Regions from separate parts of the Streptomyces sp. SAS_270 genome, predicted to be linked through region 2. Evidence: riboswitches for the same ligand, from Rfam matches in the RefSeq annotation. Region 2 holds a riboswitch; each other region holds the start of a gene.

Region 1 (7,327 bases), on a different contig from region 2:
GGATCCTGGGACGCTCCGTGGTGCTCATGCCATCGAGTATCCACCCGCTCCTGGGGGGTCGCTCGTGCGCCCCTTCACAAGCATGGGTGGGGTCTCTGCTACACTGCGCGGCTCGCGTGACGCAGGTCATGCCGGCGCGGGGGAACCACCGCCCGGTTCGGACCGTTGTCAACACCGCGTGAGCAGCCACTGAAGACCTTCGGACCGGCCGAACCAGTCTCCCGTTCGCCCCTCCGGAATCGCTCGCGTATCACTCCGCCGAGCATGCTCCCGGACCCCCTGAGCACCCCGGAAGGGCCACCAGGGCCAAATCCGCCCCCCACAGGGCCCATTCTCTTGTGAAGAACTTCACGAAGTTTTCCGACGGGGCCTCACGGAGGGCGTTTCCAAGACCCCGCAGACGCGCTCATACGTTATCCGACCTGCTCAGCAGAGGCTACTGATCAGTAGCAAAGGAGACCGGGACCACTGCCCAGCCCGCTCCGCGAGACACACCTCGGCCGACACGGGCGAGGCGTGGAGAATCACCGGCGGCAGCGTAACCACCGACGGCGGCGTCGCATCGGTCCACAACGTGAAGGAGGTGTGTGCGTGGCCGACCTGTACGCCTCCTACACCGATCTCGCCGCCCGCGAGGTCGAGGGCGTCGACTACCTGCGTCGCCGCGTTCCGGTGACGGGTTCGGCGTGGGCCAGCATCGCCATCCACGGCGGCGGCATCGAACCGGGCTCCGGGGAGGTCGCCCGCGCGGTCGGCGCGGGGCTCATGACGCACTACGAATTCACCGCCATCAGGTCCACCGGCAACAGCGACCTGCACGTGACCTCGACCAACTTCGACGAACCCGTCTGCCAGGGCGTCATCGCGTCGTCGCTGGGCTGCCTGTCCTTCCACGGCTTCACCGGCACCACCGGCGTGCCCGAGACCGCCCTCGGCGGCCTCGACACCGCGACCGCCGACCGTGTCCGCACCGCCCTGCGACAGGCCGGCTTCCACGTCACCGACGCGGCCCGGAAGATCAACGGCAGCAGCCCGGCGAACATCGCCAACCGCACCACGATCGGCGCCGGCGTCCAACTGGAGCTGTCCACATCGCTGCGCGCGTCCTTCTTCCCCGACGGCGACCTGACGCGCGCGATGCGGGACACCGGAAGGCGCACGGCGACGTTCGACCGGTACGTCGCCGCCGTGCGCTCCGTGTTCGAGGACCGCGCCCTCGTCTCTCAGGACAGCCCTGGCTCGCGGGGACTGCCCGCTTCGATCTCTTCCGCCACCTTGTAGGCGATGCCGTCGAGGATGTCGTGCTCGCTCACCACGACCTCGCTCGCGCCGATCCGCTCCATGATCGACAGCAGTACCAGGGCGCCCGCCGCGATGACGTCCACACGGCCCGGGTGCATCGAGGGGATCGCGGCGCGCTCGGCGTGTGTGGAGGACAGCAGCCACTCGGTGATCGCGCGGACCCGGTCGTAGGGGATCCGGGAGTGGTGGATGGCGACGGGGTCGTACGCGGGGAGTTCCTGCGCGATCGAGGACACCGTCGTCACCGAACCCGCGAGGCCGACCAGCGTGTGCGCCTCGCGCAGCGGCACGGCCTGCTCGGCGAGGTCCAGCGCGGCCTCGATGTCGGCCCGGATCGCCCCGATCTGCGCGGGCGACGGCGGATCGCTCACCGTGCCGTCGTGCACGAGGTGCCGCTCGGTCATCCGTACGCACCCGATGTCCACGGAGCGCGCCCCGCGCACATGGTCGTCGCCCACGACGAACTCCGTCGAGCCGCCCCCGATGTCCACGACCAGGTACGGCTTCGCCAGGTCGTCGCGGCCCGTCAGCTCCTTGGTCGCGCCGGTGAAGGAGAACTCCGCCTCCTGGTCACCGCTGATCACCTCGGGCTCGACGCCCAGGATGTCCAGGACCCCGCGCACGAACTCGTCGCGGTTCTCGGCGTCCCGCGAGGCCGACGTCGCGACGAAACGCAGCCGCTCGGCTCCGTGCTCCTTGATGACCGCCGCGTACTCCCGGCAGGCCGCGAACGTCCGCTCCAGTGCCTCCGGCGCCAGCCTCCCCGTACGGTCCACACCCTGGCCGAGCCGGACGATGGTCATCCGCCGGTCCAGGTCGACGAGTTCGCCGCTGACCGGGTCCACGTCGGCGACGAGGAGCCGGATGGAGTTCGTACCGCAGTCGATGGCGGCGACACGGCTGCTCACTCGGTGTCCTCGCTCGCCGTCGTCACGCACGCGCCCTTGCGCCACCACTCCGGCAGCATCGCGATCGCCTCGTCCCCGAGCGGGTTGACGCCGGGGCCCGCCGCCAGCGAGTGCCCGACCAGCACGTGCAGGCACTTCACCCGGTCCGGCATGCCGCCCGCGCTGGGGAAGCCCTCCAGCACCTCGATGGAGTCGCGCCGCGCGATGTAGTCCTCGTGCGCGGCCCGGTACGCCGCCGCCAGCTCGGGATCCGTCGCCAGCCGCTCGGTCATCTCCTTCATGACCCCGTTGGCCTCCAGCGTCCCGATCGCGGAGGCGGCCCGCGGGCACGTCAGGTAGTACGTCGTCGGGAACGGCGTGCCGTCCGGCAGCCGGGGCGCCGTCTCGACGACGTCCGGCTGACCGCAGGGGCAGCGGTGCGCGATCGCGCGCAGCCCGCGCGGCGGACGGCCGAGCTGCTGCTTGAAGGCCTCGACGTCCGCGTCGGTGGGCTCGGTGCGCGGGGTGGTCGGCGGAGGCGTTTGCATACCTGTTCTTTCCTACTGGTCCTGCGTGCTGATCGGTCTTGCGTACTGAGTCGGTCCTACGTGCTCATCCGGTCCTACGTGCTCAACTCGTCCTGCCTGCTCAGCGGTTCACCGGTCGGCGGCGTCGGACTTGTCCACGCCGTCCCAGACGTTCGAGTACCAGGGGCGGTCGGCCGCCCCCTTCTCCGCGCGGGACTGCTTCGCCGCGTCCGGGTCGATCACGATGTAACCGGTCTCGCCCGGCATGACGTAGTGCAGCCGCTGCCGGATCTGCTGCTCCGCGTACGCGTCGTCCTGCCAGCGCGCCTTGAGGTCGCGCAGCTGCTCGACCCGCTGCCGGGCCTGCTGCTGCTCCCGCTGCTGGTCGGCGATCTCGGCGCGCTGGGAGACGTACTGCCTTATCGGGTACGCGAGCGCGACGATGAGCGTGCACAGGACGAGGGCGAGGAGCGCGGCCCGGCCCGTCAGCCGGGAGCGGCGGGCCTGGCGCTTGGTCTGGGAGCGGTAGACACGGGCCGCCGTCTGCTCGCCGAGCACCCGCAGCCTGGTCGCGGTGGAGAACCGGTCCCGGTCCTTCACGGCCATCGTCCCGCCTCCCGTTCGTCCCGTTTCACACGCGCGTACGTCCCCGCACACGGTACGGGACCGAGTACGGGGACGTACGTACGACGCTTCCTACGAGGCTACGGTCAGCCCTTGAAGCGGGGGAAGGCGCTGCGGCCGGCGTACACCGCGGCGTCGTCGAGGATCTCCTCGATGCGCAGCAGCTGGTTGTACTTGGCGACGCGGTCCGAGCGGGCCGGGGCACCGGTCTTGATCTGGCCGCAGTTCACCGCGACGGCGAGGTCGGCGATGGTGACGTCCTCGGTCTCGCCGGAGCGGTGGGACATCATGCACTTGAAGCCGTTGCGCTGGGCCATCTCGACGGCGTCCAGGGTCTCGGTCAGCGAACCGATCTGGTTGACCTTGACGAGAAGGGCGTTGGCGGAGCCCTCCTCGATGCCGCGGGCGAGGCGCTCCGGGTTGGTGACGAAGAGGTCGTCGCCGACGATCTGGACCTTGTCACCGATCTTCGCGGTGATGGTGTTCCAGCCGGCCCAGTCGTCCTCGTACAGCGGGTCCTCGATGGAGACCAGCGGGTACGCGGAGACGAGCTCCTCGTAGTACTCGGTCATCTCGGCGGCCGAGCGGGACTTGCCCTCGAACTCGTACTTGCCGTCCTTGTAGAACTCGGACGCGGCGACGTCGAGCGCGAGCGCGATCTGCTCGCCCGGGATGTAACCGGCCTGCTTGATGGCCTCGACGATGAGGTCGAGCGCGGCGCGGTTGGACTCCAGGTTCGGGGCGAAGCCGCCCTCGTCGCCCAGGCCGGTCGACAGACCCTTGGTCTTCAGGACCTTCTTGAGGGTGTGGTAGACCTCGGCGCCCCAGCGCAGGGCCTCGGAGAAGGACTCCGCGCCGATCGGGGCGATCATGAACTCCTGGATGTCCACGTTCGAGTCGGCGTGCGACCCGCCGTTCAGGATGTTCATCATCGGAACGGGCAGCAGGTGCGCGTTCGGGCCGCCCAGGTAGCGGAAGAGGGGGAGGTCGCTGGCCTCGGAGGCGGCGTGGGCGACGGCGAGGGAGACGCCGAGGATGGCGTTGGCGCCGAGCGAGCCCTTGTTGTCGGTGGCGTCCAGGTCGAACATCGCCTGGTCGATCAGGCGCTGCTCGGTGGCGTCGTAGCCGACGAGCTCCGGGCCGATCTGCTCGATGACCGCGAGGACGGCCTTCTCGACACCCTTGCCCTGGTAGCGGTTCGGGTCACCGTCGCGGAGCTCGATGGCCTCGAAGGCGCCCGTGGAGGCGCCGGACGGGACGGCCGCACGGCCGGTGCTGCCGTCGTCGAGGCCGACCTCGACCTCGACGGTGGGGTTGCCTCGCGAGTCGAGGATTTCCCGGGCTACGACGACGTCGATGGACGGCACGAGCATCTCCTTCTGGGATGTGACGCGGGTACACAGGACTTCGGCAGTCCCGCGAGATGAGCCTAACCGGCCCAGGGCGATCGGCCAGCCGGTCGACCACTCCTTGAGCAGAACTCAGGGTAAACATTGTTCCAGAACGGAACAAAAAAGGAATGAAGAGGGCGAGGAGAGCCGCGAAGCGGGCCAAGAAAAAACCCCGCTCCGGTGCGTACGGGGGAACACGCACCGGAGCGGGGAGCCCGTGGGGACGGGGGGGTGCCCCTCACGTGGCCTCCACTATGAAGGCCACGTATGGGAGGAGGCTGTGGTTCAGCTGAGGTGAAGCTGCTGACCGGGGTAGATGAAGTCGGCGTCGTCGATGATGTCCTGGTTCAGCTTGAACAGCTTCTGCCAGCCACCCTTGACGTGCTTCTTCTCGGCGATCGAGCTGAGGCTGTCGCCCTTCTTCACCTTGTACTCGCCGTCACCCTTCTTGACCTTCTTGCCGGTCGGGGTCTGGACGGTCTTCTTGGCGGCGGGGCGCTCCTGCGAGCGGGAGGCGTGCTGCTCGCTCGTCGTGGTGCTCTGCTGCTGCGGCTGGGTGGTGCTCTGCGAGCTGGAGCCGGAGCCCGTGTCCGACGAGGTGGAACCGCCGCCGGTCGACGCACCCGACAGGCCCACGCCACAGCTCGGCCAGGCGCCCTTGCCCTGCGAGGCGAGAACCTTCTCGGCGACCGCTATCTGCTCGGACTTGGAGGCCTGGTCGGCGGAGGAGGCGTACGCGGTGCCGCCGTACGCGGCCCACGTGGACGAGGAGAACTGGAGGCCGCCGTAGTAACCGTTGCCGGTGTTGATCGACCAGTTGCCGCCGGACTCGCACGAGGCGACGGCGTCCCACTCGGAGGCGGTGGCGGCGGAGGCGGTGCCGGAGGCCATCAGCGGAGCGGCGATGGCGACGCCGGTGACACCGGCGAGCGTGGCGACACGGGTGGCCTTGGACGGGCGGCGGTGCTTGCCCTTGCTGGAAAACAGCATGAGAGATCCCCTCACCGACGCCTGCGAGGTGAGCTGTCGGGTTCGGGCCGGTTGAGTTGCCCGGCCGCGCACCAGTGGTGCGCGGCTTCACCCCAAGCCGGTCCGGCAACGATCACCGGGTCCGGCACTTACCTGGGTCCCCCGCTCCTGCCTACGGCGCTTGACGCGACGACTGTTCCCGTACGGCCGTTGGCAGGATTCGGCGTTGCGACCGTCGGTGCCCGCTGTGGCGAGCGGTCACGACCGTAGACATGCGATCGCCGGAATTTCAAAGACGATCAGGGCTACTGAGACTCATGTCTCACTCTCACCAAACCGGACATTCCATCTCGAATCATGACCTGAACTACCGCTGGATTTAGCCCGATTCGCCAGATGACGGCCAGTTGGTCGGCTACCTACCGGGCGGCTTCGGCACTGTCCAGCTCAAGCTTCTGACCGGGGAGGATGAGGTCCGGGTCGGTGCCGAGCGCCTGCTCGTTCGCGGAGTACAAACCGGACCATCCGCCCTTCAGGTCAAGGGAGTCGGCGATGGACCAGAGACTGTCCCCGGTGCGGACGACGTACGAGCCGTCCGTCGCGCCGCGTGCGGCGCCGGAGCCGCGTGAGGCGTGACGGCCGGAGGTGTCGTCACCGCGGCTGCCGGAGGCGCGGTCGGCCGCACCCTCGCCGGTGCTCCCCTCGGCCTCTTCGCCGGCACTGTCGCCGCGGTGGCGCCCGGAGCCGGATTCGGATGTCGCGGTCCCGGAGGAGCCGTCCGAAGAGTCGGCGTTCTGGCCGGACTTGTCCGACTCGTCGCTCTTTGTCGACCCTGTGGTCGCGCTGTCGGAATCCTGAGCGTCGCTGGAGTCACCGGAGTCACCGGAGTCGCCGTCGGACGTGTCGGCCTTGGTCGAGTTCCGGGTCTCGCCCGAGGGCGCGTCGGACGACGTGTCGGACGAGGAGTCGGAGAGGCCCGAGGAGTCGGTGCCGGAATCGGATGAACCAGACGAATCCGAAGTATCCGAGGAATCAGACGAACCCGATGAACTCGACGAGCCGGAGGAGCCGGCCGAGTCGCCCGCCACGCCCGTGTCGACGTCGATCGAGCCCGAGTTCTTGCTGAGCCCGGAGAGCGGGCCACAGGTGGGCCAGGCGACGAGCCCCTGGTCGTCGAGGACCTTCTCGGCCACGGCTATCTGCTGCGAACGGCTGGCCTGGTCGGCGGTCGGCGCGTAGGTGAGGCCGCCGTACTTCTGCCAGTTCTCCTGGGTCAGCTGGAGTCCGCCGTAGTACCCGTTGCCGTCGTTGGCGCTCCAGGACCCGCCGCTCTCGCATTCTGCGACCCGATCCCATGTGGTCCCGTCGGCCGCGTGCGCACCGGTGGCACCGAGCAACGGGATGGCGATCGCCGATCCGGTCACTCCTGCCGCGACGATGAGAGCCGGAGCCTGACGGGGTCGACGGTGACGGCCGTTCCCGGAGAGCATGCGGAAGCCTTTCGCGTGACAGCAGATAACTACCGCGGCTGGTGGGCCGCGTTGACGAGTGAACGTATCCGCACTCGAACGCTTGTCACAAGTCGATGCAGCGTAGATCACGTGAAGATCACAGAGTTGAGGGAGTG
Region 2 (7,327 bases):
CCGCCGCGGCCTGCGAGGCCTCGTCCGGCTTGAGCCAGGTGTACTTGAGGATGCCGGCCGTGGAACCGAGGCGCTGCGAGCAGTACGAGCAGTCCTCGGGACACAAGCCGGACTTGAGGTTGACCAGGTAATTCAGTTTCACGCGGCGGCCGAACCAGTGACGGCGCACCTTGCCGGCCGCGGCCACCACGTCGAGCACGTCGTCGTCGGACGTGGCCAGTACGGCCAGCGCCTCGTCGCGGGTCGGCAGCTCGCGCCGAAGCCCCTTGTCCACCAGCGTGTTCAGCAGGTCCATGAGGCCCGATCCTGACGTATGCGACCGGTCCGGGCCAAGGAGAGTTTGCACAACAGAGACGGTTCGACGTGTGGGTATTGCCACATCCTGGGCGGCAGAGGGGGCCGCTAGGGTCTGTGAACTGCCTACAAAACAAGACACCCGAGGCGCGGAGGACACATGGCGGGATCGCCGTTCGGCTGGATCGACGAGCAGGACTGTCTTCGCCGTCGAGCGGGCCTCGTACGGACCTTGAAGCCGCGCCCCGCCGACTCCCCGCTCCTGGACCTCGCGAGCAACGACTACCTCGGCCTCGCCCGCCATCCCGAGATCACCGGCGCGGCGGCGGACGCGGCCCGCGTCTGGGGCGGCGGCGCCACCGGCTCCCGGCTCGTCACCGGCACCACCGAACTGCACGGGGAACTCGAACGCGAGCTGGCGGACTTCTGCGGATTCGAGTCGGCGCTCGTCTTCTCCTCGGGGTATGCCGCCAACCTGGCCGCGGTCACCGCGCTCGCGCCGCACGGCTCCCTGATCGTCTCGGACGCGGGCAACCACGCCTCGCTCATCGACGGCTGCCGGCTCGCCCGCGGGACGACCCAGGTCGTCGCCCACGCCGACCCGGACGCCGTACGCAAGGCGCTCGGCACCCGCACCGGGCCGGCCGTCGTCGTGTCCGACACGGTCTTCTCGGTGGACGGCGACGCGGCCCCGCTCGGCGGCCTCGCGGACGTCTGCCGGGAGCACGGCGCCGGGCTGGTCGTCGACGACGCGCACGGGCTCGGTGTCCTCGGCGAAGGCGGTCGGGGCGCCCCGCACGCGGCGGGGCTCGCGGGCGATCCGGGCGTGGTGGTGACCGTCACGCTCTCCAAGTCGTTCGGCAGTCAGGGCGGCGCCGTCCTTGGCTCCGCACAGGTCATCGACCACCTGGTCAACGCGGCCCGCACCTTCATCTTCGACACCGGTCTCGCCCCCGCCGCGGTGGGCGCGGCTCTCGCGGCGCTGCGGCTGCTGCGCCGCGAGCCGGAGCGCGCGGCCCGGGCCCGCGCGGTGGCGACGGCTCTGCACACCCGGCTGACCGCCGAGGGCCTTGAGGCCGTACGACCGGACGCCGCGGTCGTCTCCGTGCGCGCGCCGTCCCCCGAGCGGGCCGTGCGGTGGGCGGCCGACTGCCGCGAGGCGGGTCTCGCCGTCGGCTGCTTCCGCCCCCCGTCCGTGCCCGACGGCATCTCACGCCTGCGGCTGACCGCCCGCGCGGACCTCACCGACCAGCAGATCGACCGGGCCGTGCGGGTGATCAGCGAGACGCGCTAGTGGGTGCTGTGCGGGACTTTCAAGCACCCCCTGGGCGTCAGCCCAGTGCTGCGACGAAGCCCTGCCAGGCGGCGGGGCCGAAGAGCAGCGCGGGCCCGGTGGTGTTCTTGGAGTCGCGTACGGCCACCAGCCCGGCCCAGGGGCCGGGGCCAGGACGGGCGGTTTCGACGCAGTTGTTCATTCCCGTACTGCGGCTGCTGCGCAGCCATGGCACCTCATGCAGCGAAGTGCTGGAAGGAACGGACCGAGGCAGTGCAGGCATGGTGCCTCCTTACGCGCCGTCATGTATCCCGGCGATGTAATCCAACGAGTCCTCGGGCGAAAGGGCGTGGAACTGAAGGGTCTGGAAGGCCTCGCTGTAGGCCTGGAGGTCTTCTTTCCGTTCGAGGTAGAGGCTACTCGTCAGTTGGTCAAGAACAACCACATCCAAGTCAGATGTGTTCGGAAAAGAGAAGATAACGAAAGGCCCGGTGATTCCGATGTGGGCCCCGGCGGCGAACGGCAGTACCTGAAGCCGCACTTGAGGCAGATGCGCGGCCTCGACGAGGCGGTCCAACTGCCGTGCCATGACCTCGGGACCGCCGACCTCCCTGCGCAGCACCGCCTCGTCCAGGACCGCGCTCAGCTCCAGCGGCGGATTCGAACGCAGCACGTCCTGCCGGGCGAGCCGTACCTCGACGAGCGTGTCGAGCTGGGGGTCCGCCAGCCCGTCCACCGCGGCCCGGGTGACCGCACGGGCGTACTCGGCGGTCTGGAGCAGCCCCGGCACGACAGAGGTCTCCAGCGTGCGCATGGCGCGGGCCTGCGACTCCAGGCTGATGAAGTCGCGGTACGTCGGCGGCAGGACGCCTCGGTAGGCGTGCCACCAGTGGTGCCGCCCGCCTTCTTCGGTGCCCGCCAACACCATGAGCAGATGGCGCAGTTCGGGGTCCTCGACCGCGTACGCGTCCAGGAGTAACCGAACATCGGCCGGTTTCACACCGCTGGCGCCCGTCTCGATGCGGCTCACCTTCGACTGGTGCCAGCCGACCAGACGAGCCGCCTCGCCACTCGTCAGGCCCGCGCCGGTGCGCAGGCCGCGCAGCTCCGCGCCGAGCTTGCGGCGGCGTACCGCGGGACCGTATTGCATGGCCGTACTCCTTACTCCTTCCGAGCCACCCAAATACGGTCTGCCGTCGCAGAGTTCACCGCTTCGAGCGACAGATATATGCATATCTCGGTGGATCGCACCCGTGACAGGCCCGGTAATGGCAGTCTGGCGCGAAGCACCAGTCCGGGACCGTACTCGTACCACACGCTCCGTGCGGACCCCGGTCCCGTGGGAAAGGGACAGCGTCGCCATGGCAGACCACCATGAAGCATCCATCACTCTGCCGAGCGATCCCGCTTCGGTCTCCACGGCCCGGAATTACGTCACAGGCGTGCTGGCCGAATGGGGCCTGCCGTCCGACACCGAAACCGCCGACACCGTACGGCTGATCGTTTCGGAACTCGCCACCAACGCCGTCCAGCACACCTTCGGGCAGTCGCCCACCTTCACCGTCGACCTACGGCTCGACCGCGACGAGCACCTGCGCATCGGGGTCACCGACAGCCACCCGCGCTTCCCGAAGCGGCTGCCCGCCGCCGTCCAACAGGACAACGGACGCGGGATGGTGATCATCCGTTGGCTGACCGCCGAGTGCGGCGGCCGGCTCAGCGTCCGGCCCACCCGGGAGGGCGGTAAGACCGTCGCGATCGAGCTGCCGTGGTCGGCGCCCGTGCAGCCGGTCACCGCCGTGGGCCTGCAAGAGCCCTGACACCGCGCTCAGTTGTGCTGTGCGGCCCGCCCGAACGCACCGCGCAGCAGCGCACGGAAGGCGTCGGCGACAGGCGCCGCCTCGTCGGTGCGGTGGGCGACCGAGATCGTACGGCGAAGATCGCCGGGCTCCAACTGCCGTACCCCCACCGGCGTCACCGCGGTCCTGCCCACCATCTCCGGCACCACGGCCACCCCGAGTCCCGCACTGACCAACGCACACACCAGGGCGTAACCCGGAGTCTCCACCAGTACCGACGGGGCGGCCCCGGCCCGGGCCAGCGCCGATTCCACGCCCGCGCGGGACGGATGGCCGGGCGCCATGCTGATCAGCGGCTGACCGGCGAGCCGGTCCAGGGGCAGCCGTGCGGAGCCGTCCGCGAGGGCGTGTCCCGGGGCGGTCACCAGGACCAACTCCTCGACCAGTACGGGCTCCAGGGTGACCGACGAGGGCAGCGGGGCCGGCTCGGCGGGCTCGTAGGTGTGCGTCAGCGCGAGGTCGACGTCGCCCGCCGCGACCGCCGAAACACCGTTCGGGGGCTCGTAGTCCGCCACCGACAGCTCCACGTCCGGGTGCGCACGGCGAAACGCGCTGAGCACCGGCGGCAGCAGATGTATGCCCGCCGTCTGGAAGGTGCCGAGCCGCAGTGTGCCGCCCGCCAGGCCCGTGAGCCGCGCCAGTTCGTGCCGGGCCTGCGCCAGCTCGTCCAGAACCCGGCGTGCCCGTACCACCAGCAGCTCGCCCGCGTCCGTCAGCCGTGCCCCGCGGTGCGAGCGCACCAGGAGCGTCGCGCCCGCCTCCCGCTCCAGCTTCGCCAGCTGCTGGGAGAGCGCCGGCGGGGTGTACCCGAGCCGTTCGGCGGCCCGGGTGATCGACCCCGCCTCGGCGACCGCCACCAGCGCTGCCAGCCGCGTCGGGTCGTACACGCCACCCTCCTGGGCCTAAAGAATCGCTTAAGGAAAACCCAGGATATTCGACATACCTGCTGAAGGCCCGGCGCGGGCAGGCTGGTGCGCATGGACGGACAGCTCATCGCCTTCACCGCAGTGGCCGCGGGCATGGTCGCCATGCCGGGCGCGGACTTCACCGTCGTCGTACGCAACGCCCTGGTCTCGCGCCGGGCGGGGGTCGCGTGTGCGCTCGGGGTCGCGGGCGGGCTGCTGCTGCACACGGCCCTCGCGGTGGCCGGGGTCGCGGCGGTCCTCACGGCGGTGCCCGCGCTGTTCCGCACGCTCCAACTGCTCGGTGGCGCCTACGTGCTGTACCTCGGCGTACGGACCCTGGGGGCGCTGCGGCGGCCGCTCGCGGCGCCGGGCGACGAGGCGGGGTCCGGCGCGCGCCCGCTGCGACAGGGCTTCGTCACCAACGCGCTCAACCCGAAGGCGCCCATCACCTTCCTGAGCCTGCTGCCGCAGTTCGTTCCGGCGGGCAGTCCCGCGCTGCTGCGGACCCTGCTGCTGGCGCTGATCGTGGTCGTCCTCGCCCTGGTCTGGTTCCCGGCGGTCGCGCTGCTCGTGGACCGGCTCGGCCGGTGGCTGCGGCGGCCGAGGGCCGCGCGGGCCGTGGAGGCCGTCACCGGGAGCGCGCTGACGGTTCTCGGTGTGGTGCTTCTCGCTGAGGGTCTTCGTTCCTGAGGCTGCGTTGCACCAGGAAGGGGAGCAGGCGCCACAGTGCCAGGCAGACGCCCAGGGTGGCGGCCCCCGCCGCGATAGCTGCGCCGCGACTGAGGGTCACGTCCACGACCAGCAGTACCGACCCGGTGAACGCCAGCATCAGCACGCTCAGACCGGCTGTGGCCAGCTGGGAGGAGACCCGCACGATCCGGGGCTTGGCGTTCTGCTGGAACAGCGAACGGTGCAGTGCGGCGGGCGCCGTGAACAGGGCCGCGGCCAGCACCGCGAGCAGCAGCGTGGTGACGTACGTGGCGCGCTGGAAGGAGTCCAGCGACGGGAAGCGCTGGGTGAAGGCCAGGGTCAGCAGGAACGCGAAGAGGATCTGCACCCCGGTCTGGGTGACGCGCAGCTCCTGGAGCAGCTCGCCGAAGTTCCGGTCGGCGCGCTCCAGAGGTGTTTCGTTGCGTTCGCTGTGGTGCGGTAGGTCGGCCATGAACGAACGAGTATCCGTTCCGGACCGGGTCACGCCCCGGCGGGGTGACGGCGTCCTTGCCGTCACCCCGCCGGGCAGGTCAGCTGACCCGGCCGTACCAGACGCTCCTCGTCCAGATCTTCTCGAGCCTCACGACGGTTCCCGTCTTCGGGGAGTGCCAGATCTTTCCCTTCCCGGCGTAGATGCCGACGTGGTACACGTTCCGGCCCGAGTGGAAGAACACCAGGTCCCCGGCCTTGCGGCCGGACGCGGAGACATGGTGGGTCTTGTTGTACTGCCCCGCGGCCGTACGAGGCAGGTTCTTGCCCGCCTTCTTGTACGAGTAGAGCGTGAGCCCGGAGCAGTCGAAGCGGCGTGGCCCCGTGGCGCCCCACTGGTACGGGGAGCCCTTCTTGGAGGCCGCTACCTGGAGTGCCCTCGTAGCCGTCGTCGCGGCCGCTGCGTCGGAGGCGATGCCTGGGACCACGATGCTGCCGCCCACGGCGGCGATGGTGAGAGCCGAGGCCGTACCGGCCCGGGTCAGCAGCGACGGAACACGATTGAGCGCAGTCATGCGCAACCCTTCGTCAGCCGCCTGTGAAGGATGACCTGTCGGATTCGGGCTGGCGAAGTTGCCCGGCCGCGTACTGCGGCTTCACCCCAAGGACCGCCCGGATCTCTCCGGCGGCCCGTCTAGCTGGGTCCTCCACTCCTGCCGATGCACATCTGTCGACCGGTCATCCGGGCGGCGGCAGGACTCGGCGTCCGCCCGGACCGCCCCGCCGCTGTGGCGGGGGCTTGTCGTCGGAAGGGATCTTGACGCACGCATGGCGAAAAATCCGAGTGGAATCAGCGATTTGTGGCGTTACTCACCACTCACCCGTTCGGGTGGACACCCCCTTGTTCGAAGGGGTGTCGAGGGGGTCGACGAGGCTCGTACCAGCACCGGAACGCTTCATTCCGCCCCCGATGCACGCGCGTTGCGCAACTCTTCCGGGCCTTCGGAGCGACGGGTGTCTACGCCGTTCGGGGGTACACCATCTGGTCCGTTTGAACCGCGCCCCGGACGCGTCGCCGCCCCGGTGCGAGCGGTGGCCCGGTGCGGATGCGTCAACTGTCCGCCCCCGGCGGCAGGGTGACGCGGGCCGCCCGCCGCTCCCCGTCGAGGACTCGCAACGCTTGCGCCAGCGTCGGGGCGTGCACCTCGCTCTCGCCGCGTTGGTGCATCAGCGTGAGTGCGTCGCGCAACGCCGTCGCCTTGCCGACGAGGGCCTGGGCGGCGCGCAGTCCGCGATAGGTGTCCCCGGGCCGGGCCGGGTTGATACGGCCGAGCAGGTCGACCACATCGAGGTAACGGTCGATCAACTCGGCCTCCGCGCGCGTGAGCGCGGGCAGCGGTGGCAGCTCGGGCGGAAGCATCAGCGGGTCACCTCGCGCCCGGCGCGGTGCGCGCGGCTTTGCGGCTCGGGATGATCGCGTCCACCAGCCCGTACGCGAGCGCCGCCGGCGCGTCCAGGATCTTGTCGCGCTCGATGTCGGCGGCGACCTGCTCCGCGCTCTGCCCGGTGTGCCGTACGAGCATCTCCTCCAGCTTGCGCCGGGTGCGCATCAACTCCTCGGCCTGGATGGCCAGATCGCTCGCCTGTCCCTGGACCGGCTCGGGGAACGAGGGCTGATGGATCATTACGCGGGCACCCGGCAGCGCGAACCGCTTGCCCGGGGTGCCGCCCGCCAGCAGAACAGCGGCGGCCGAGGCGGCCTGCCCCAGACAGATGGTCTCCACCTCGCAGGTGACGAACTGCATCGTGTCGTAGACGGCCGTCATCGCACTGAACGAGCCGCCCGGGGAGTTGAT
Region 3 (7,327 bases), on a different contig from region 2:
TCAAGAACGAGCGCCGTCAGCGCTACGACAACGTCCCCTACGGGACGGCGTTCGAGAAGCTGACCGGGCTCGCCTACCCGGAGGGCCACCCCTACCACCACACCCCGATCGGGTCGATGGCGGACCTGGACGCGGCCACCCTGGAGGACGCCCGCGCCTTCTTCCGCACCTACTACGCGCCCAACAACGCCGTGCTGTCGGTCGTCGGCGACATCGACCCCGAGCAGACGCTCGCCTGGGTCGAGAGGTACTTCGGCTCGATCCCCGGGCACGACGGCAAGCCCGCCCCGCGCACCGGAGCCCTGCCGGACACCATCGGCGAGCAGCTGCGCGAGGTCGTCGTGGAAGAGGTCCCGGCGCGCGCCCTGATGGCCGCCTACCGGCTCCCGGAGGACGGCACGCGCGCGTGCGACGCGGCCGACCTGGCGCTGACCGTGCTCGGCGGCGGCGAGTCCTCCCGCCTGTACAACCGGCTCGTACGCCGTGACCGCACCGCCGTCGCCGCCGGTTTCGGGCTGCTGCGCCTGGCCGGAGCGCCCTCCCTGGGATGGCTCGACGTGAAGACGTCCGGCGACGTGGAGGTCCCGGTCATCGAGGCCGCCGTCGACGAGGAGCTCGCCCGGTTCGCCGAGGAGGGCCCCACGGCCGAGGAAATGGAGCGCGCCCAGGCCCAGTTGGAGCGCGAGTGGCTGGACCGGCTCGGTACGGTCGCGGGCCGCGCCGACGAACTGTGCCGGTACGCCGTCCTGTTCGGCGACCCGCAGCTCGCCCTGACCGCCGTACAGCGCGTTCTCGACGTCACCGCCGAGGAGGTCCAGGAGGCCGCCAAGGCGCGCCTGCGCCCGGACAACCGCGCGGTGCTCGTCTACGAGCCGCTCGTCGCCGAGGACACCGACGCCGCTGAAGACACCGACGAGGAGGCGGCGAAGTGACCGAGCTCGCCACGATGGACTTCCACCCCCAGCCGCAGGCCGGCGAGCCCAAGCCCTGGGCCTTCCCCGCCCCCGAGCGCGGCACGCTCGGCAACGGTCTGACCGTGCTGCGCTGCCACCGCCCCGGTCAGCAGGTCGTCGCCGTCGAGGTGATCCTCGACGCGCCGCTGGACGCCGAGCCGGCGGGCCTCGACGGCGTCGCCACGATCATGGCGCGCGCCTTCTCCGAGGGAACCGACAAGTACTCCGCCGAGGAGTTCGCCGCCGAGCTGGAGCGCTGCGGCGCCACGCTCGACGCGCACGCGGACCACCCCGGCGTACGCCTGTCGCTCGAAGTCCCCGTCTCGCGCCTCCCGAAGGCCCTCGGGCTGGTCGCCGACGCACTCAGGGCACCGGCGTTCGCCGACAGCGAGATCGAGCGGCTGGTGCGCAACCGGCTCGACGAGATCCCGCACGAGACCGCCAACCCGGCCCGCCGCGCCGCCAGGGAACTCTCCAAGGAGCTGTTCCCGGCGACCGCACGCATGTCACGCCCGCGCCAGGGCACCGAGGAGACCGTCCAGAGCATCGACTCGGCGGCCGTACGCGCCTTCTACGAGAAGCACGTGCGCCCCGCCACGGCCACCGCCGTGGTCGTCGGCGACCTCACGGGCACGGACCTCGACGCGCTGCTCGCGGAAACCCTCGGCTCCTGGACCGGCTCGTCCGCCGAGCCGCGTCCCGTACCGCCGGTGACCGCCGACGACACGGGCCGCGTGATCATCGTGGACCGCCCGGGTGCCGTCCAGACGCAGCTGCTGATCGGACGCATCGGCGCCGACAGGCACGATCGCGTCTGGCCCGCCCAGGTACTCGGCACGTACTGCCTCGGTGGCACCCTCACCTCCCGACTGGACCGCGTCCTGCGGGAGGAAAAGGGATACACCTACGGTGTACGGGCGTTCGGTCAGGTGCTGCGCTCCGCAGCCGACGGCACGGGCGCCGCGATGCTGGCCATCAGCGGCTCCGTCGACACGCCCAACACCGGTCCCGCGCTCGACGACCTCTGGAAGGTGCTGCGCACCCTCGCGGCCGAAGGCCTGACGGATGCCGAGCGGGACGTCGCCGTGCAGAACCTGGTGGGCGTCGCGCCCCTCAAGTTCGAGACCGCGGCGGCGGTCGCGGGCACGCTCGCCGACCAGGTCGAGCAGTTCCTGCCGGACGACTTCCAGGCCACGCTGTACCAGCAGCTCGCCGCGACGGGCACCGTGGAGGCCACCGCGGCCGCCGTGAACGCCTTCCCGGTGGACCGCCTGGTGACCGTCCTGGTCGGGGACGCCGCGCAGATCAAGGAGCCCGTCAAGGCCCTCGGCATCGGCGAAGTGAGCGTCGTACCCGCGGAGTAGGGGCCGCATCCCGCAGTGTCGGAAGCGGGAGGGAACAGGGCATAACGGCGTGACCCTTTGGGGGCTCGGGCGGCGAAAGCGTCGCCCGAGCCCCCATTGTCAGTATTGATGGGGAGTTGATGGGGAGGTTGCCTGTCTGCCCTGTGGCATGCGCTACAAAAGGCGTGATCCGTTTGTCGATTGAAAGACGCCCCCTTTAGCGTCGGTCCGGCTGTTCGTCAGGCAGTGCGCCGCGTCCGCGGCACCGGACAGTCATCGCCGAGTCCCCGTACGGCGCGAGCCAGGGGAGCCGGGGACCCATACGTAGTCCCTGGGGTGAATCGGACGCCCTTCCCGAAGGGGGTCCGTAGGAGACCTTCCTGCTCCGAACCCGTCAGCTAACCCGGTAGGCGAGAAGGAAGGAAAGGACCAGCCACTTCATGGCGTTCACCCGCGCCACCGGGAAGCACCGTCGCCCGAGCCGTGTGAAGCGCACGACCACGCATGCCGTGGGCGTCGCCGCACTCACCACCACCGGTGTCATCGGCACCCTGGCCGCCCCTGCCTTCGCCGCGGAGACCTCCGTCGAGGACACGGGACTGACAAAGGCCATCACCATCGGCGACTCGCTCGCCGACCAGATCGACGCACAGGCCGCGGCCCAGCAGCACGCCGCCGACGAGGCGGCCGCGCTGAAGAAGGCCCAGGAGGCCGCGAAGAAGCGTGCCGCCGAGAAGGCCGAGGAGGAGCGCGTGGCCAAGGCCCGCGCCGCCCGGGCCGCCGAGCGCAAGCGCCTGAACACCTTCGTCCTGCCGATCAGCGGCTCGTACGTCTCGACCGGCTACAAGACCGGTGGCAGCCTGTGGTCCTCCGGCAGCCACACGGGCGTCGACTTCCACGCCGCGTCCGGCACGTCCGTCCACGCCGTCGGCTCCGGCACCGTCGTCGAGGCCGGCTGGGGCGGCGCCTACGGCAACAACGTGGTCATCAAGATGAACGACGGCACGTACACCCAGTACGGCCACCTGTCGTCCATCGGTGTCTCCGTGGGCCAGACGGTCACCCCGGGCGCACAGATAGGCCTCTCGGGTTCCACCGGCAACACCACCGGACCGCACCTCCACTTCGAGGCCCGCACGACCCCGGAGTACGGCTCGGACATCGACCCCGTCGCCTACCTCCGCTCGCACGGCGTGAACGTCTGACGACCCGCTTCACCGCTTCTCCGCACTTCGCACCGCTTCCGAAGCCCCGGCTCACCGAGCCGGGGCTTCGTCGCTTCGAACGGCCGTCTGTCCAAAAAATATCCATGGATTCCGGGCTCCCGTCGGAAATTCCCGCCGTCTGCAATAGAGTCACTGAACAAGCGTCAATGGATGGCGTTTCGCGGGGATTAAAGCGGAGGTCCGGTCATGCGTATTCCGGCGCACTCGGTATGCACGGCGATCCGTGACGACATCGTCGCGGGTGTCTACGAGCGAGGCGGCCGGCTCACCGAGGAACTCCTTGCGCGTCGCTACGGAGTCTCGCGTGTTCCCGTCCGCGAGGCCCTGCGCACCCTGGAGGCCGAGGGGTTCGTCGTCACCCGTCGGCATGCGGGCGCGTGCGTCGCGGAGCCCACCGAGCAGGAGGCCTCCGACCTGCTGGAGATGCGCATGCTCCTTGAGCCGCTCGGTGCCGCCCGGGCCGCGCAGCGGCGCACCGAGGCCCACCTCAAGGTGCTGCGAGGCCTGGTCAGGCTGGGCCAGGAGCGGGCAAGGAGGGGGCACAGCGAGGATCTGCGCTCCCTGGGGGGCTGGTTCCACGAGACGCTCGCGCAGGCCTCCGGAAGCCCCGCGCTGACCTCCACGCTGGCCCAGCTTCGGCACAAGATCGCCTGGATGTACGCGGTCGAGGCGCAGGCCTCCCCCGCGGACTCCTGGGCCGAGCACGGCGCCATCGTGGACGCCGTGGCGCGCGGCGACAGCGAGCGCGCCCGGACGATCACGGCGCTGCACACGGAACGCGCCACGGCCGTGCACCGGCTCCGCTTTCCCGGTGCGGGAGATCGCCCGGACCGTGTGAGGACTTCGCAACCTCCCGTAAACATGACCGGTCTGCGTCATTAACAGGAGCGCCGTATACAAAGAGGGATATTCGGCAGTGAGCTATTTCCGCTGCCCTTATTCCAGCGCGCCCGGAATTCCGTGCGCGCTATTTCCGCACTGCGGGATGTGCGCGCGGGATGGTGCCGGATATTCCGTCGTGCGGGCGTATCGCCGTGCCTGAAAAACGACGAAGCCGCGCCACCCGGAAGGGGTGACGCGGCCGCGTCGTACGGTGTCCGATTCGCTCAGACGGTCTCGGGAAGCTCCTCGAGCCCCTCGGCGACCAGCTTCGCCAGACGGTCGAGGGCGGCGTCCGCGCCCTCGGCGTCCGACGCGAGGACGATCTCCTCGCCGCCCTGGGCGCCCAGGCCGAGGACCGCGAGCATGGAGGCCGCGTTGACGGGGTTGCCGTCGGCCTTGGCGATCGTCACGGGGACCCCGGAAGCGGTGGTCGCCCGGACGAAGATGGAGGCGGGGCGGGCATGGAGGCCCTCGGCCCAGCCGACGTTGACGCGGCGCTCAGCCATGTGATGCTGCCCTTCAGGTGTCTCAGGGTTGTCTAGACCATTGTCCCATACGGTGAAGCGTGCCCGGAGCGGCCCCTGGATTCCGGCGCCGACCGGCTTGCGTCCTTCGGCCGCTCATGCTGCCCCATAGCCTGCCCCGCGCTGTTGTCGGACGCGAGCCGTACTCTGGGGCCCATGCAGACCTCGTCGGACCGGCACGAGTATCCCGCCCACTGGGAGGCCGACGTGGTGCTGCGCGACGGCGGCACCGCACGCATCAGGCCCATCACCGTCGACGACGCCGAGCGCCTGGTCAGCTTCTACGAGCAGGTGTCCGACGAGTCGAAGTACTACCGCTTCTTCGCGCCGTACCCACGACTGTCCGCCAAGGACGTCCACCGCTTCACACACCACGACTTTGTGGACCGGGTGGGTCTCGCGGCCACGGTGGGCGGCGAGTTCATCGCCACCGTACGCTACGACCGTATTGACGCCGATGGCATGCCCGCCTCCTCGCCCGCCGACGAGGCCGAGGTCGCCTTCCTCGTGCAGGACGCGCACCAGGGCCGTGGTGTCGCCTCGGCCCTGCTCGAACACGTGGCGGCCGTCGCGCGCGAACGTGGGATCCGGCGCTTCGCCGCCGAGGTGCTGCCCGCCAACAACAAGATGATCAAGGTGTTCACGGACGCCGGGTACACGCAGAAGCGCAGCTTCGAGGACGGCGTCGTCCGCCTGGAGTTCGACCTGGAGCCCACCGACCGGTCGCTCGCCGTGCAGCGCGCGCGGGAGCAGCGTGCCGAGGCGCGGTCCGTGCAGCGGCTGCTCGCGCCCGGCTCGGTCGCCGTCATCGGTGCGGGCCGTACGCCCGGTGGGGTGGGGCGCAGCGTCCTCGGCAACCTCAAGGACGCCGGCTTCACCGGCCGCCTGTACGCCGTGAACAAGGCCCTGCAGGACAAGGAACTCGACGGCGTCCCCGCGTACCGCACCGTCAGGGACATCCCCGAGCCCGTCGACCTCGCCGTCGTCGCCGTTCCCGCCCCGTTCGTGCCGGAGATCGTCGCGGAGTGCGGTGAGCACGGCGTCCAGGGGCTCGTGGTCGTCTCCGCCGGATACGCCGAGAGCGGCCCCGCCGGGCTCGCACGCCAGCGCGAACTCGTGCGCCAGGCCCGTACGTACGGCATGCGCATCATCGGCCCCAACGCCTTCGGCGTCATCAACACCTCCCCCGATGTGCGGCTCAACGCCTCCCTCGCGCCCGAGATGCCGCGCCCCGGACGGATCGGCCTCTTCGCACAGTCCGGCGCGATCGGTATCGCACTGCTCTCCCGGCTGCACCGGCGCGGCGGCGGCGTCACCGGGGTGACCGGTGTGTCGACCTTCGTCTCCTCGGGGAACCGGGCGGACGTGTCGGGCAACGACGTCGTCCAGTACTGGTACGACGACCCGAACACCGACGTCGCACTGATGTACCTCGAATCCATCGGCAACCCGCGCAAGTTCACCCGCCTCGCCCGGCGGACGGCGGCGGCGAAACCGCTGGTCGTGGTCCAGGGGGCACGGCACGGGGGAGCAGCCCCTCAGGGACATGCCGTACGGGCCACGCGCCTTCCGCACGCGACGGTCTCGGCACTGCTGCGGCAGGCCGGGGTCATCCGGGTGGACACCATCACCGAACTCGTCGACGCCGGTCTGCTGCTGGCCCGCCAGCCGCTCCCCGCCGGGCCCCGCGTGGCGATCCTGGGGAACTCCGAGTCACTGGGCCTGCTCACCTACGACGCGTGCCTCGCCCAGGGGCTGCGGCCGCTGCCGCCGCTGGACCTGACGACGGCGGCCTCGGCAGAGGACTTCCACACGGCGGTGTCGCGGGCGCTGGCCGACGACGCGTGCGACGCGGTCGTCGTCACCGCGATCCCCGCCCTGGGGGAGACGTCCGTCGCCGACGAGGCCCTCGCGGAAGCGCTCCGTTCCGCCGCTGCCGCGGCCCCCGCGAAGCCCGTGCTCGTGGTGCACGTGGAACTCGGCGGACTCGCGGAGGCACTCTCCGCCGCTGCCAGCACCGCACCCCAGGCCGATGCAACGGCACTCGGCGTCGCAAGCGGTGCCCGCCCGTTCCGCCTTGAGCAACGCCTGCGCACCGAGGAAGCCGCACCGCAGGAAGCCCGCCTCATCCCCGCCTACCCCGCCGCCGAGCGTGCCGTCCGCGCGCTCGCCGAAGCGGTGAAGTACGCCCAGTGGCGGCGCGAGGCCGCCGAGCCCGGCAAGGTGCCCGAGTTCGAGGACATCGACGAGAAGGGCACCGCCGAGCAGATCGACATGCTGCTCGCCCGCGGCCAGGGGCTGACGCTCGGCCCGCAGGACGCCGGCGAGCTGCTCGCGCGGTACGGCATCGACGTACGCCGTGCCCTGCCCGCACCCACCCCCGACGACGCCGTCGCGGC

What was found. Region 2 has a riboswitch for cyclic di-AMP ahead of ACN6LB_RS03435 (C40 family peptidase). Riboswitches for the same ligand answer to the same signal wherever they lie in the genome.
Region 1: another riboswitch for cyclic di-AMP. It lies ahead of ACN6LB_RS16460 (transglycosylase family protein); the one in region 2 lies ahead of ACN6LB_RS03435 (C40 family peptidase).
Region 3: another riboswitch for cyclic di-AMP. It lies ahead of ACN6LB_RS26920 (M23 family metallopeptidase); the one in region 2 lies ahead of ACN6LB_RS03435 (C40 family peptidase).

What each region holds. Positions count from the first base shown of each region.
Region 1 is NZ_JBMNDS010000020.1:101,948-109,274, forward strand. It holds gene ACN6LB_RS16430 (NAD(P)/FAD-dependent oxidoreductase) at 1-28, opposite strand, end outside; gene ACN6LB_RS16435 (poly-gamma-glutamate hydrolase family protein) at 592-1,281, shown strand; gene ACN6LB_RS16440 (Ppx/GppA phosphatase family protein) at 1,224-2,210, opposite strand; gene ACN6LB_RS16445 (DUF501 domain-containing protein) at 2,207-2,737, opposite strand; gene ACN6LB_RS16450 (FtsB family cell division protein) at 2,846-3,322, opposite strand; gene eno (phosphopyruvate hydratase) at 3,427-4,707, opposite strand; gene ACN6LB_RS16460 (transglycosylase family protein) at 5,017-5,721, opposite strand; cyclic di-AMP (ydaO/yuaA leader) riboswitch at 5,725-5,890, opposite strand; gene ACN6LB_RS16465 (transglycosylase family protein) at 6,120-7,190, opposite strand.
Region 2 is NZ_JBMNDS010000003.1:150,365-157,691, forward strand. It holds gene bioB (biotin synthase BioB) at 1-295, opposite strand, end outside; gene ACN6LB_RS03400 (8-amino-7-oxononanoate synthase) at 455-1,588, shown strand; gene ACN6LB_RS03405 (DUF397 domain-containing protein) at 1,626-1,850, opposite strand; gene ACN6LB_RS03410 (helix-turn-helix domain-containing protein) at 1,860-2,717, opposite strand; gene ACN6LB_RS03415 (ATP-binding protein) at 2,929-3,387, shown strand; gene ACN6LB_RS03420 (LysR family transcriptional regulator) at 3,396-4,313, opposite strand; gene ACN6LB_RS03425 (LysE family translocator) at 4,404-5,021, shown strand; gene ACN6LB_RS03430 (DUF6328 family protein) at 4,960-5,493, opposite strand; gene ACN6LB_RS03435 (C40 family peptidase) at 5,573-6,046, opposite strand; cyclic di-AMP (ydaO/yuaA leader) riboswitch at 6,050-6,214, opposite strand; gene ACN6LB_RS03440 (hypothetical protein) at 6,583-6,891, opposite strand; gene ACN6LB_RS03445 (ATP-dependent Clp protease proteolytic subunit) at 6,899-7,327, opposite strand, start outside.
Region 3 is NZ_JBMNDS010000045.1:47,702-55,028, forward strand. It holds gene ACN6LB_RS26910 (M16 family metallopeptidase) at 1-932, shown strand, start outside; gene ACN6LB_RS26915 (M16 family metallopeptidase) at 929-2,317, shown strand; cyclic di-AMP (ydaO/yuaA leader) riboswitch at 2,564-2,724, shown strand; gene ACN6LB_RS26920 (M23 family metallopeptidase) at 2,737-3,501, shown strand; gene ACN6LB_RS26925 (GntR family transcriptional regulator) at 3,709-4,404, shown strand; gene ACN6LB_RS26930 (HPr family phosphocarrier protein) at 4,629-4,910, opposite strand; gene ACN6LB_RS26935 (bifunctional acetate--CoA ligase family protein/GNAT family N-acetyltransferase) at 5,085-7,327, shown strand, end outside.